4 regions of the Methylomonas sp. EFPC3 genome follow, and region 3 is predicted to be linked to each of the others. Evidence: riboswitches for the same ligand, from Rfam matches in the RefSeq annotation. Region 3 holds a riboswitch; each other region holds the start of a gene.

Region 1 (2,198 bases), 720 kb from region 3:
TGTGCTGCAATTTGTGGCGATGCACGCCTTGTTCGATTTTTTAGTCCAGGGTGCTTTTGCGCTGTTGGCGCTGATTGCGGTACTCGGTTCGGTAACCCTGATCAGCCTCGGCTTGTTGATGGCGAGCAGGACCAGCAGCGAAGAATTGGCCTTGGGTATCCTGAACCTGCTGACCTTGCCGATGATTTTGCTGTCCGGGGTCTGGTTTTCATTGGAAGGCGCGCCGACGCTGTTGCAGAACCTGACGCTGATTTTTCCGCTGACCCACATGCTGCAAGCCGCGCGCGCCGTGATGATAGACGGTGCCGGATTAAGCGATATTGCGCCGGCGTTATTGACGCTGTCGGCAATGACACTGCTGTTTCTGACCAGCGCTGCGCTGCGCTTCAGATGGGTGGAAGAGTAGCACCCGGATTCGCGTCAGTTCCGGCGGCGACGCGGGATTTCACGCGGCGATTGCGTGAGATAACTTAGTTTTCGAGGGCCGGCGCCGGATTCGCCGTGCCAAGCCTTGTTATTCAAGGCGAATCAGATTTGGCCTAGTGTTTGCTCGTCGCTAATTGACTCGAAAACCCGACTTTAATCTGCCTTCGCGGCCTTTCCGTTGCAGCGTCGCTACGCCGCAACTCCGCCTGCGTTTTGTGAGGAGACCGTCGGGAGCTCGAGTTATTGGAAGGAATTGCTGGAAGCTCAGGCAGTAATCGTTCGCGGAAGCAGCGATGCCGCAAGGATTGCGGCGCAACGCCACACCCGCCGCGAGGCGGAGCCGGAAAGCCACGGGTCTTGGAACAAGACGGCCGGGTTACCGGCGGGCAAGGTTTGCCGATAGACACGGCGTCGGCCGCGTCGATTTACAAACTTGGAACCCGCCGCATAACTTAACCATCGATAAATCTACAAGGAAAAACCATGTATCTATTTAAAAAACATAGCCACAAATTGGCCTCGGCCGGCGTTCTGGCAATCGGTCTATTCGGCGGACTGTTGACAACAACCGATGCCAACGCGGCTCTTGTTAGCGGCGTGGCGAATTTAACAATCGACAATTCCGCCTTTACTTCGGCTATACCGGGTGCCGAAGGTTGGTATATCGCTAATTTTTGGGATAAAAACCATAACGCCACGCCGATCACTCTGGATACAACCGGAGGCGTCGCGCTGAGCCAGACCGGAACCTTTAGCGTGTCGTTGGCGGTCAATAGCAATACCTCGACCATCAACTACGGGGCCGCTCGCAAGCAACAAGCCACGACGATGGACGCCGGCAACACCGCGGCCGGGCAAATCGGCTTGAGCGGCGCTTTCCGGATGGAGCCGGCGGCTGGTGGCACCTATCTGAATCCCGCCGATTTCTTTTTGAAAAAAACCGCCGGTCAATGGGACATCTTCACCTACAGCAACGGCTTTGGCCAACCGGCACTGTTCCGTTTGGTCAATGCCTCGGAATCGGTTAACGCCAACGGCGAGTTATCGCTGAGCGGCGACGTGTATTTCACGGCTCAATCCTTTTCCTGGAACTTGCTGTTGAATGGTAGCCAGTCGGTCAAGCTGGGCACTTTCAGCCTGACGCCATCGGCAGTACCGGTACCGGCGGCCGTTTGGCTATTCGGCAGCGGATTATTGGGGCTATTGGGTTCAGCGCGCGGAAAAAATCAGATTGTCCGCCTAAGCCGCCAGCCGGCACCGTCGTCGATCTGCCCGGCAATATCGGCGGTGCCGAGCCAATTTATCCCAGCCGCCAGTTACACCGGTTCAAACCCGGCGTCGGATCTAGCGCCGAGCGTTGAACGCTTCCGCCAGCAATGGCGCGGCCGCCTGGGATTTTCAGTTAGGGCCGGTATTGGAATCACCTCTAAAACAAGGAAACAAAATGAAATCTTTAAACGTTGTCGCGATCGCCGCATCGCTGCTCGCGACATCCGCGCACGCCGCCACCGTGGCCGGCGGTTCGTTGATTCTCAACCTGGACCGGAACGCGTTCGCTGCCGGAATCGACTTGGATAACACGCCGGCGCCGTCGATTTATGTAGAAGAGTATTTCGACGCTTCGGCGGCTTCGAAAACATTTGCCCAGTTGCGCGACTCCAACACGCCGGTCGATCTCACGAACTATGCGGCGAACGAAATCTCCGCAATCGGTCTTGAGTTCACCGTGAACGGCGCAAGCGTCGCACCCAATCCGACCAATCGGCACAACA
Region 2 (2,198 bases), 2.1 Mb from region 3:
AAACGAATCACACCATCGCCGGTGTTGGCGCTAGCGCCGAGCGGACTTGGCAAATGCTGGCCGGCCACCACGTTGACCGGCAAGAGTTCATCGGCGCCGACGCTACGCGAGACCGCGCTGAGGCCGATACAAAAACTCAATACCAGGCCGATGCCGCGGCGGCGGTTGGCGTCGGCCCAGGTTTGCTCGCGGCGGCGGGCATCTTCCTTCAGGTACAGCGCATAGCGTTCGGCGATGGCTTGCAATTCGGCGAAGGCCGCCGGCTCGTTCCGGCTCAGGTCGGCTTGGCAGACCAGGGCCGGGCGGCCGCCGATTTGGCAGGGATGCAGAAAATTGCAATCCGGGTGCTGCAGATACCAACGGTTCAACGCCGAGGTTAGGCCGGCTAAGTCGCCGATCGGCGGCTGTGCGCCGGCAAAGGCCTGGTGCAAAAGGTCGATTTCTGTCATGCGGGAAGGTTCTGGTTTGAGTCTGCCGGCGCGGGGCCAAGTGGTTCAGCCACTGTAGCAGCCGCGTAACCAGACCGGCAAGCCTTGCTTGTCTTTTTGCGCTCGCTACGCCGAGTCTGAGCGATTAGGAAGATTTAGCAACCAATACAACAGCATAGCCATGGCCTGAATCCCAGATTCGCGCGGCCGTGTAATACAAATGTATTACGTTTCATCAAACTGTAACCGACGCGTAACGAAAAACCTCGATTTCAACTGAAATAATTTGCCGCAACTGGAACTGCGCCGGAATGCGCGATGGTTCGCACAGTTAGGGATTGGACAGGGAGCAGGGACGGCACGCAGACGGAGCGGCGAGGGAAGAGGTTAGGGAGTAGGCGGTGGATACAAAAATGGTAGCGGGGAGAGCGGCGCCATCTCGGTGCATTGGTAAGACTAAGGAAGTGTGTAAAAGCCAAACCCGTCGCGAGGCGGGGACGGAAAGCTACGGATGTTGCCGCCAGGCAAGATGGCCGGGTTGTCACCTTGTGTATTTATTTAATTTTTAAATCATCAAGGAAACAAAATGAAAAATCTGAACAAAGCGTTATTAGCTACAGCTCTTTTGGCATCTTCAGCGGGTGCGAATGCGGCGATTTGGGCGTCGTCAAACACCGGTGCAAATGAAGCGTTTTTGTCTGTTTACGACAAAACTCAAAAAACCACGTTTACGCTGGATTTGGGTGTAACTTACAACGACTTCTTCAACAACAAGGATAATGCTGCTTATTCATTGTCTTTTGATTTGAACGCTCTGACTGCTGGTTCTCCAAATGCAAAATGGAGCACTTTCGCTGCCAATATGGATGCCGCCAATACTTCTTGGGGTGTAATGACCACTAACGCTGCAAAGATGTTTGTTACCGGCGAAAAATCTATTGCGAAATTTGCCACTTTGAACGCAGCTAGCAGTGTTGCAACTGTGATCAGAGGTCATGTTAGTCAAATCAACACTGGCGCATTAGCCGACAACGCTGGCGTTGCCAACGCTAACCAAGCGTCGACCAACCTTAGCTCTATCGTAGTCGATTCGGATACAGCCGGTACCGGTCAACATAACCAAAACCTGCCGTTCGCTACTATTTTTGGCCAAGTATCAGCAGCTGATGCGGATATCAATGGTTCAGAAGGCGCATTCTGGTTCTACAACCAACAAAACGGCAACAGCCAAACCTTGCAAAGCTGGCATATGAATTTGGCTGCAGGGAAATTGACTTACGCTGCTCCAGTACCTCTGCCTGCTGCGGTTTGGATGTTTGGCGCCGGTTTGATGGGCGTTTTGCGTTCTACTCGCCGTAAATACGCTGCATAAGACTCGAATCGGGGCGTTTTCCGCCCCGATTACCTTTATTACGTTCAATGAGAGACAATTTTATGAAAAAGTTAGTATTAGGCGTGGCTATTGCCGCAACGCTGTCTTCGGCAGGTGCGCAAGCTGCTTGGACATTCGGTCCGACTGGCGTCCCGGTGATTAACTCTGCCACCACCTACACTGTGCATTTGTCTGGTGCTTCTGCGGCGGAAAAATTCCTGGAAAAGCTGTTCACAGACGCAACTATCGCTGATAGCGAGCAAATCTGCGATACGACCAAGCCGATCTGGAAATTTCAAGATCCTGCAGCGACTGAGCAATATGCGTATCTGTGTGAAAGAGCACCGGCAAACACCTCGTTGCCGACTGGTAAAGCAAACATCTTGATCTACAAACGT
Region 3 (2,198 bases):
AATCGATGGTCGTCGGCTTGCTCCGCCGGTTGGTTAAGTTGGTGACCGAGCTGCCGTTAACGGCAAACGTCAATCCGGTTGCGGGAATCTCCGCCACGCCGGGTACCAGGTGGTCTTCCAAAATTTGGCTATAGCTCCGGCTGCGCGAGGCTTGCGCGTCGAAAAACTCTTCCAGGTACATCGACCGGGCAGGCGTTTCGTCGATATCCACGGCGGCGGCCAACGCGTCGCGATCCAAGTTCACGACCAACGAGCCGCCGGATACCGTGGCGGCCTCCGCCGGGGATAACAACGCCGTGGCCAGCAACATACCCCAGCCGAAGCGGAGCGCCGAAAATCTAGCTAAATGAATACTCATAGTCATGCTGAGGGAAATAATCTTGAAAAGCGGTGCCAACCAAGCCGAAGCACCCGGGTATGCCCGGGTGCGAAAGCCGGCTTAGGCCGGAATGGCTGTGCGTTTACGGCGAGTGGAGGCCATCACGCCGAACAAACCGCTACCGAACAACCAGACCGCTGCCGGCACCGGAACCGCGGCCGGAGCCGGAGAAATCAGGCTGAAGGTACCGGCACGGCCGGCTTGGCTGACGCCGTCGCCGCCGAACAGGAAGGCGCTGGTGCTGGCGGAATACCACAGTTCGCCGGTAAACAGCAGTTTGTCGCCGTCGGTGGTGACGCTGATGTTGCGGGTATCGTAGGTGGTGGACGAGAAGCTGACGTTGTTGGTCAGAGCCCAACCGCTGTTGACGCCGTTATTGCGAGCGGCGACGTAGCCGAATTGGTAATCGCCGGATAGCAGCGTACCGGTGAAACTGCCGCGAGTCATTACCACACCGTTTAGCCCGGCAACGCCGCTGGCGGTAAAGGTCGACGAGTTGGTCAACGCGTCCTGACTGCTTCCCCACGTTAACGTGGTCGCTTTGTTGTTGCGGCCGCCGCTACCGAACGGAATGCCGGTACCGGCCAAACTGGACGGGTTGATGTCGAACGACAGCGTCGCAGGCGCCGGGTAGGTATCGTTTGCCACGCCAAGCATTTGCGACACATTCATATTGTCCGCCAACGACTTGTCGAAATAATTGGCGACATAATACGAAGTGATCGCGCCGTCGCCCAAGGTCAAGCCCGACAACAAATCATCGGGATTGTCATAGGAAATTTGGAACACCCCGCCGTTCAGCGTGCCCGCACTTGCCACGTTAGCGATTGCCAGCGCGCCAGCAGCCAGGACGCAGCGTAGCCGCAGCGATTTCGATCCGATCTTTTGCATACTTTTTTCCTAAATGAAAGATATAAACGCTATAAGCGGCTTGAACGACTCAAGCCGTCGATGACTCTCGCACGAGAGGCGGCCCGGCTGTCTCGAGCTGGCGAGATCCGCGGCTTTCCGGCTCCACCTTGCGGCGGATGTGGCGAAGTGCTCCCTCCTTGAAAACCGGACGGCTGGACCCCGAACGGCATATTCCCTTAGTGAGCGGCGGTTGCTAACGCACCGGTCGGGCGGGCCACAGCCGCCACCAGAACGCTGGCAAACGCTACAACAGGAGTTCAGCAGATACCGTGCCAGTCCTAACAAATAAAACCAGATGCCGATTCAGCAGGCTGGAGCGGGAAGCCGAGCGGCTGAAATATCAGGAACGGCGGGGCCGGACAGGGTGGACGGGAGATTCGAGTCGCGATTGAGAGAATGGATGTCCGCTAGAGCTTGGTCTGATGACGACAAGCCCAAGCGATGAAACGGACGACGGAAGTTAGGGGATTTAACCCAAACACCCCCTAAGCGGCAAATGGTAACTTATTGTATTGGCTGGCTCTTTGGCTGGATATCGGCAAATCCCGATACCGGCCTGGGTGATTTAACATATTTAGATTGTCCCTGGCCGGATCGACGCCGCCAAGCTACCACGAGAATAGGCAAAATCGGATTTTTAAATCGTAGCAGCGCTGAAAATCCGCTAGGTACGGAAGAACACATCGGCCAGATCGCCAAGCAGACCTTGCTCCGGGCGGTCGGCGAACACACCGCTTGCCGGCCGCTCGGGCTCCATGCCGCGCACGAACAAGTACTTGACGCCGCCGAAATGGCGGGCGTAATCGTAGTCCGGCAGGCGTTGGCCCAGGTATGCGTGCAACACCAGACTGTACAGCCAATATTGCAGGCCGTAATTGTGTTCGCGCATGGCCTGCAGCAGGCTGGC
Region 4 (2,198 bases), 2.2 Mb from region 3:
GTTTGGGCCGGTACCTATGCCATGCCGCTGTTCGACAGCGACAGTCGGCTGGCCTTGTATGCGGTCAGTTCGTCTTCCAACGCGCAAATCGCCAACGCCGGCGCCTTGTCGGTGATCGGTATCGGTAACATCTACGGTGCCCGCCTGGTCAAGCCCTTGAAACCCTTGGCGGATTACTTTCATACCGCGACCTTGGGCATGGATTACAAGGACTTTCAGGAAGACGTGAATCTGCTCAGCGCTGATTCGATCAAGACGCCGATCAGCTACGCACCGTTTCTAGCGCAATACAGCGGTAGCCTGCGCGGCGCCGAATCGTTTACCAGTTTCGACATAGGCGCGCATTTCTCCTTCCGCGGTTTGGGCAATAACCAGAAGGAATTCGAGAACAAGCGCTATCTGGCCAAAGCCAACTACCTGTTTTTGACCGGCGATTTGAAATTCCAGCACGACCTGCCGCTGGGCATGGAAGTTTACAGCCACGTCGCGGCGCAAGTGGCCGATACGCCGCTGATCAGTAACGAGCAATTCTCGTTGGGCGGCGACGAAAGCGTGCGCGGTTATTTCGAGACCCAGGCGCTGGCCGACGATGCCGTGTTCGGTTCGGTGGAACTGCGCTCGCCGCATCTGGGGCCGAGCGACTGGGAGTTTCTGAACAAATTCAAGCTGCTGGGTTTCCTGGACGTCGGCCGCGGCTGGATCAAGAACGCCTTGCCGGGCAACGTCCGCAGCAATTTCCTCAGCGGCGGCGGCTTCGGTGTGCGGTTTCAAATGTGGCGCAAACTCAGCGGCGCGCTGGATATCGGCATTCCGTTCACGACCCTGGCGCCGGTGCAAAGCGGCGATCCGCGCGTGCATTTTAATATTGCGACCGAGTTTTAAAATAATACGAAGCAGTATTTTTTAATGTATTTGTAATATTTATTTAATTGGGTTTTGGTTTTCAAATTCGTTGTTGTCATAATATTGACATAATTTTATTTAATACCTTGGTACAATTATTAATTCAGGTTTAAATATTAAACTGAGGTTTGTTGGTTTTTAATAAATTTTGTCGAATATGCGCAATTAGGGGTCGTTTGATAATTGGGTCTATCTGGTAATTAAATTGCGCGGTGCCGAATAACTTTTTGATCGACTTACCCATGACGACGCGAATTTATTGAAAATAAATTGAAGTAGTTAAATTTCATTCTAAAGCCAAACCCGTTGCGAAGCGGGGACGGAAAGCTACGGGTCTTTATGCTAAGACAGCCGGGTTGCCGCCAGAGCGCTGGTGTACCTTAATTGATCGAGGCAACCTAGACATGGCCAAATCCGCGGCATTTCCACGGCAGACATCCTGCGAACCGTTCCGACTCAATCCTTTGGTGGCTTGCGTCCGTCTGGCGCTGACCGGCGGCATGCTGGTGGGCAGTGCCAGTGCGGCTTGGGCGGACACCGGCCTGCCGGTTCCGGCGGCAACTTGGGTCACCAGCGGCGCCGCGACCAACCAGATTATCGGCAATACCCTGCGCATCGATCAAACGACCGACAAAGCGATTTTGAACTGGGACAAGTTTAACGTCGATGCGGGAAAGACCGTCCAGTTCGTGCAGCCGAATAGCCAATCGATCGCTTTGAATCGGATCAATCAGCAAGACCCCAGCCGAATCTTCGGCCAGATCATCGCCAACGGCCAGATTTACCTGTACAACAAAAACGGTTTCGTGTTCGGTAAGGAAGCGGTCGTTAATGCCAATAGCTTCATGGCGAGTACCTTGAACATTACCGATCAGATTTTCAATCGAGGTATAGCGAAAGTTTACGATGAAGACGGTGGAGCAGCGCTTGCTATCGAACCGATGCAACCCGGCGACGCCTTAGACCCTAAGACGGTACAAATACTCATTGAGGCGGGCGCCAAAATTCATACGGATAAAGCCGGGCGTATCATTATTGCCGCTCCCAAAATCGAGAATAGAGGCACTCTAACGTCCGAAGAGCAGGGTCAGGTGATTCTCGCTGCGAGCCAGGACAAGGTTTATCTACAACCAGCCGACAAAAACAGTCCGTTTGCCGGTTTGATAGTGGAAGTGGATACCGGCGGTAAGGTTTCCAATTTTGGCGATATTGTCGCCAGACAAGGCAACGTGACCATGGCCGGTTTTGCCGTGAATCAGCAAGGCCGCATCAACGCCACCAGTTCGGTTAAGGTT

The links. A riboswitch is a leader RNA that binds a small molecule or an ion and turns the genes downstream of it on or off. The one in region 3 is predicted to bind cyclic di-GMP.
Region 1: another riboswitch for cyclic di-GMP. It lies ahead of PL263_RS10575 (hypothetical protein); the one in region 3 lies ahead of PL263_RS13740 (hypothetical protein).
Region 2: another riboswitch for cyclic di-GMP. It lies ahead of PL263_RS03480 (VPLPA-CTERM sorting domain-containing protein); the one in region 3 lies ahead of PL263_RS13740 (hypothetical protein).
Region 4: another riboswitch for cyclic di-GMP. It lies ahead of PL263_RS03495 (filamentous haemagglutinin family protein); the one in region 3 lies ahead of PL263_RS13740 (hypothetical protein).

Annotation. Positions count from the first base shown of each region.
Region 1 covers NZ_CP116398.1:2,352,351-2,354,548, reverse strand. The annotation lists gene PL263_RS10580 (ABC transporter permease) at 1-406, shown strand, start outside; cyclic di-GMP riboswitch class I at 734-810, shown strand; gene PL263_RS10575 (hypothetical protein) at 910-2,004, shown strand; gene PL263_RS10570 (VPLPA-CTERM sorting domain-containing protein) at 1,997-2,198, shown strand, end outside.
Region 2 covers NZ_CP116398.1:770,921-773,118, forward strand. The annotation lists gene PL263_RS03475 (hypothetical protein) at 1-449, opposite strand, end outside; cyclic di-GMP riboswitch class I at 893-974, shown strand; gene PL263_RS03480 (VPLPA-CTERM sorting domain-containing protein) at 1,015-1,800, shown strand; gene PL263_RS03485 (hypothetical protein) at 1,863-2,198, shown strand, end outside.
Region 3 covers NZ_CP116398.1:3,067,499-3,069,696, forward strand. The annotation lists gene PL263_RS13735 (hypothetical protein) at 1-358, opposite strand, end outside; gene PL263_RS13740 (hypothetical protein) at 440-1,270, opposite strand; cyclic di-GMP riboswitch class I at 1,345-1,424, opposite strand; gene recB (exodeoxyribonuclease V subunit beta) at 1,956-2,198, opposite strand, start outside.
Region 4 covers NZ_CP116398.1:775,447-777,644, forward strand. The annotation lists gene PL263_RS03490 (POTRA domain-containing protein) at 1-882, shown strand, start outside; cyclic di-GMP riboswitch class I at 1,190-1,267, shown strand; gene PL263_RS03495 (filamentous haemagglutinin family protein) at 1,308-2,198, shown strand, end outside.